2 regions of the Mesorhizobium sp. WSM2561 genome follow, and region 1 is predicted to be linked to the other one. Evidence: predicted binding sites of a transcription regulator. Region 1 holds the regulator's gene; the other holds the start of a gene.
What was found. Region 1 encodes PhoB, which activates phosphate uptake and scavenging genes when phosphate is short. Its sites were predicted from a motif close to TGTCATNNANCTGTCAT; they were not measured.

Region 1 (2,399 bases):
GATTTCATCGCCATCCTGCTCTCGCACGGCATCGGCATGGGGCTGGTGCTGAAGGGCGAGCTGTTCACCGGCACCCACTCCTCGGGCGGCGAATTCGGCCACATGATCCATCGGCCGGGCGGCGCCCTTTGCCGCTGCGGGCGGCGCGGCTGCGTCGAGGCTTATGCCGGCAATTACGCCATCTGGCGCAACGCAAGGCAATTGAGCGAGAACGCCGAGCCGGTCGCCGATGTCAGCGACGCCGAGATGCGGGCACTGGCGGCCCGGGCGCGCCAGACGGACGGACCGGAGCGCGAAGCCTACCGCAAGGCCGGCGAAGCGCTCGGCTTCGGGCTCGGCAGCCTGTTCGCGCTGATCGATCCGGCACCGGTGGCCATGGTCGGCGCCAGCGCTGCCGCCTTCGACCTGATCGAACCGGCCCTGCGCGAGGCCATCGCCCAGACCGCTGGCGGCCAGCATTCGGGTTCGATTTCCTTCGACACCGAGCCGAACGAGCTGCCGCTGATCCGCGAAGGCTGCGCCATGCGGGCGCTGAGCTTCGTCGATCAGGAGATTTTCGCGCCGAGCATCCAGGCACGAGCCGGCTCGGTGGGAAAGAACGTGGCTTGAGTTCGAAGGCAGGGATCCCCGGATCGCGACTTGGCGTGTGTTCCGGTCAGGCCGCGCCGAGGATGGTGGATTCCGAGAACCGGAGCGGAGCGTACTTTCGGGTACGTCAGCACCGGAAGCGCAGGTATCAGCCGTTCGCAGGCCGGCATCACCTGAATATCAGCTAGTCTTCCCTGATCGCATAGCCGGCGCCGCGGATGGTGCGGATGACATCGGGCATGCGACCATTGTTGACCGCCTTGCGCAACCGGCCGACATGGACGTCCACCGTGCGCTCGTCGATGTAGATCGTCTCGCCCCAGACATTGTCGAGCAACTGGCTGCGCGAGAAGACCCGGCCCGGGTGGCGCATCATGAATTCGAGCAGCCGGAATTCGGTCGGCCCGAGCCGAATCTCGCTCTTCTTGCGATAGACCCGGTGCGATTCACGATCGAGCATGATGTCGCCGACCTTGAGCACGCTGGACAGCACTTCGGGCTTGGCGCGGCGCAGCAGCGCCTTGACCCTGGCCATGAATTCCGGTGTCGAGAACGGCTTGACCAGATAGTCGTCGGCTCCGGTCGAAAGGCCTCGCACCCGGTCGCTCTCCTCGCCGCGCGCGGTCAGCATGATGATCGGCAGCCGCTCGGTTTCGGGGCGCACCCGAAGGCGCCGGCAAAGCTCGATGCCGGAAACCGCCGGCACCATCCAGTCAAGCACCAAAAGATCGGGCACGTTTTCCTGCAGCCGGATTTCGGCCTCGTCGCCGCGCGTCACCACCTCGACCTGATAGCCTTCGGATTCAAGATTGTAACGGAGGAGGACGCCCAGCGGCTCTTCATCCTCCACCACCATGATGCGCGGCGCGATCATCGGCCGGTCACTCCTGTCCTGTCGCCGGCGCCGACATCGTCGTTTCGTCGAGCTTCGGGCGATCCGCCGGCAATTGCTGCCCGGTCACGACAAAATAGGCGTTTTCGGCGATGTTGGTGACATGATCGCCGATACGCTCGAGATTCTTGGCGCAGAACAGAAGGTGCGTGCAGGCGGTGATGTTGCGCGGATCCTCCATCATGTAGGTCAGGAGCTCGCGAAAAACCGCCGTGTATTTCACGTCGATCTTCTGGTCGTCGGCGCGCAGTTCCTTCAACGCGCCGGCATCGCGCGACACATAGTGCTCAACCACGCCGCGCAGCTGCACAAGAACGAGATCCGCCATCGCATCTATACCGTGCGACAGATTCCGCGGCGTCGCGCTCTGCCCGACTGCGCTGACCCGCTTGGCTATGTTCTTGGCCAGATCGCCGATGCGCTCGAGATCGCCGGCCATGCGGATTGCGCCAACCACTGCGCGCAGATCCTGCGCCATCGGCTGCCGTTTGGCGATCAGCGTGATGGCGCTGTCGTCGAGTTCGCGCTGCCGCGCATCCATGATGGCGTCGTCCGAGACGACGCGCTGCGCCATCGCATTGTCCGACGCAAGCAACGCGCGGATCGAGGCCGCGACCATTGCGGCGGCGAGCTCGTCCATGTCGCGGATCAGCCGGTCGATGTGCTCCAGTTCCTCGTCGAAAGATGCGACGGTGTGTTCACCCATGGTGCTGTCCTCGTGTTCGAAATTCGCCGGACCGCTCAGCCGAACCGGCCGGTGATGTAGTCCTGGGTGCGCTTATCGTCGGGGTTGGTGAACATCTTGTCGGTCGCGCCCTCCTCGACCAGATAGCCGAGATGGAACATCGCCGTGCGTTGCGACACGCGCGCCGCCTGCTGCATCGAATGGGTGACGATGACGATCGTATAGTTCTGGCGC
Region 2 (2,399 bases), on a different contig from region 1:
CATCACGCGTGACGATGGTCTTGCCGGTGATCAGCGCCGGCGTCTGGGTGGCATCGATCTCGAAGATAGAGGGCGCGTTGGCGTAGAACGAGTCCGAGGCAGCGAACAGCTTGCCGGCAGTGTCGCCGGCCGCGAGCGCCGAAAGCGCGCCCCAGCCGAGCGGCGTGCCGTCTGCCGTAAGGTTTGCCGTGATCATCGGGTAAGTGGCGGGGCCTTCGGAGCGCTCGTAGATCATCACGTGCGAGCGGGCGAGCCCGTCCTCGACCAGGTCGGCCTCGTTGGCGGTGACCAGGAGATTGCGCGACGGGATCGCGACCAGGCCTTCCGGGCCGATGCCGGACGGCAGGATCTGGACAAACCCTGGCTCCGCACCCGTGTCCTTGTAGACGCCGACAACGGAGCCACGCTCGGAAGCGACGAACAGCAGCCTGTCCTCGCCGAACGTGCCGGTCTCAAGACCTTCCGGCTCGACGCCCTTCTTGTTGCGGTCGTCGGGATAATGGCCGGCATTGGCGACCTGGTACTCGAAGGACGAACCGGATTCGTAGAGCACCTCGCCCTTCTTGCTGAAGATCGTGAAACCGCGCGAGCCGCCCTTGTAGTCGCCTTCGTTGGCGACGGCGAGGCGGTCATTGTCGAGCCATTTCACGGCGTCGGGCTCGCGCGCGACATTTTCGATCTTGCCATCGAAGGACAAGGCGCCGTTCTTCCTGGTGTCGATCTTGTCCAGAGTGGCCGAGCCTGCGGAGAAGTGCGTGACGATCGCGCCGGTTTCGGCGTTGACGATGGCGATGTGGTTATTTTCCTGCAGCGTGACCGCGATCTCGCCGGCCTCGTTGAAGGCGACGAATTCCGGCTCGGGATCTTCCCCAGCGACTTCGGCAATGCCCGCCAGGTTGACTGTCTTCATCGTCGCGCAATCAGGCTGGCTTTCGGCAAGCGTGAAAATCCTAAGGTCGCCCGCCGGCATCTGCGGAATTTCTCCGTCGTTCAGATCCTCGTCGCGCTCGTTCTCGATGGCGATGGCCAAAAACTTGCCGTCCTTGCTGAACGCCAGCGAGTCCGGTTGGCCGCCGAGGTCGCAAGTGCTTTCGATCGCCTTGGAGGCAAGGTCGATAACGCTGAGGTTGCCCGAAGGCCTGGCTTTGCTTTCCGACGTGTTGACGCCGGCCAGCACCTTGCCGCCGATGACCACAACCGAGGTCGGCTCGCCTGCTATCTTGACGATGCCGCCGGCCTTGGGCGCCTTGGGATCGGCGATGTCGATGAAGCCGACCGCACCGAGCGGGCTATCGGAATAAACCAGCGTCATGCCGTCTTCGCTCGCCGTGATGATCTCGGACGAAGTCGGCGTGGTCTTCTCGAAGTCTGCCGGCAGGTTACCGGCGACTGCGAAGCTCGCGACCCGGTTGAACATCATGTCGGCATGGGCCGGCAGCGAAACCGAGGCAGCAAGCGCTGCCGTCAGGACGAAAAGCGCGGAATGGCGGGGCACGGGCGGCGTCTCCTGTTCGAATGGAAGCCACCTGCTTTGCGGGAACGACATTTCAATGCGATGACGGTTCGATGACACTTCCGCGACGGGCGGTCAGGTCCGTCGATATTCACCTCATGCTGGCCTGCAAATGGGCGCTTCTTCGGCCGCCTACTCCGCCTCGGCCACCATCTGCCGCCCGCCAACCCAGTTCCGCCAGGCTCTCTCGTCGCCGTGGAAAACGTTGAGGTCGATGCGGCCCCTCACCCCATGCGACAGGCCGGAGCCGGAATACTGCCAGAACACCCATTTGCGGCCGGGATAGACCTTTGACGGGTGCTGTGCCACTGCGCGCAGCCAGAACGGATGGTCCAGAAATGCGCCTCTGAGATTGTCGCGGTAGAAATCAGGCGCGGTGTAGATGATGGGCCGCTGGCCGTAGTGGCGCTCGAGCTTGTCCATGAAGACCTGCATCTTCTCCAGCACCTTCTGCCGCGACGGCCGCCGCTTGCAGCTGGATTCGCCGTTCCATTCGACATCGATCACCGGCGGCAAGGCGCCCTCGACCCTCGGCACGTTGCGGATGAACCAGTCGGCCTGCTCACTAGCGGTGCGGCACCAGTAGAAGAAGTGATAGGCGCCGCGCTTGAGGCCGGCGGCGTCGGCATTGCGCCAGTTCTTCCTGAACATTGGGTCGAGGTGATCGCCGCCGTCGGTCGCCTTGATGTAGGCGAAGTTCGCGCCCTGCGCGCGCAGCTTCGCCCAGTTCACGTTGCCTTGCCAGCGCGACACGTCGACGCCGTGAACGGCGAGGTGTCTGGGCGAGGCCCTGCCGAAATTGATCGGCTTGGCGTCGCGAAAACGATAGCGCTGGACCGGCTCGGCGAGCATCGGTGCTGCCCGTGTCAGCCGCGTCGGCGCCACC

Region 2: a site for PhoB is predicted at 1,556-1,572, ahead of M727_RS0120390 (esterase-like activity of phytase family protein). Genes of this name have one in related genera too.

The regions. Positions count from the first base shown of each region.
Region 1 is NZ_AZUX01000016.1:185,887-188,285, forward strand. Features, by position in the region: gene M727_RS0115695 (ROK family protein) at 1-609, shown strand, start outside; gene phoB (phosphate regulon transcriptional regulator PhoB) at 773-1,462, opposite strand; gene phoU (phosphate signaling complex protein PhoU) at 1,470-2,186, opposite strand; gene pstB (phosphate ABC transporter ATP-binding protein PstB) at 2,222-2,399, opposite strand, start outside.
Region 2 is NZ_AZUX01000023.1:98,588-100,986, reverse strand. Features, by position in the region: gene M727_RS0120390 (esterase-like activity of phytase family protein) at 1-1,495, opposite strand, end outside; gene M727_RS0120385 (GH25 family lysozyme) at 1,646-2,399, opposite strand, start outside.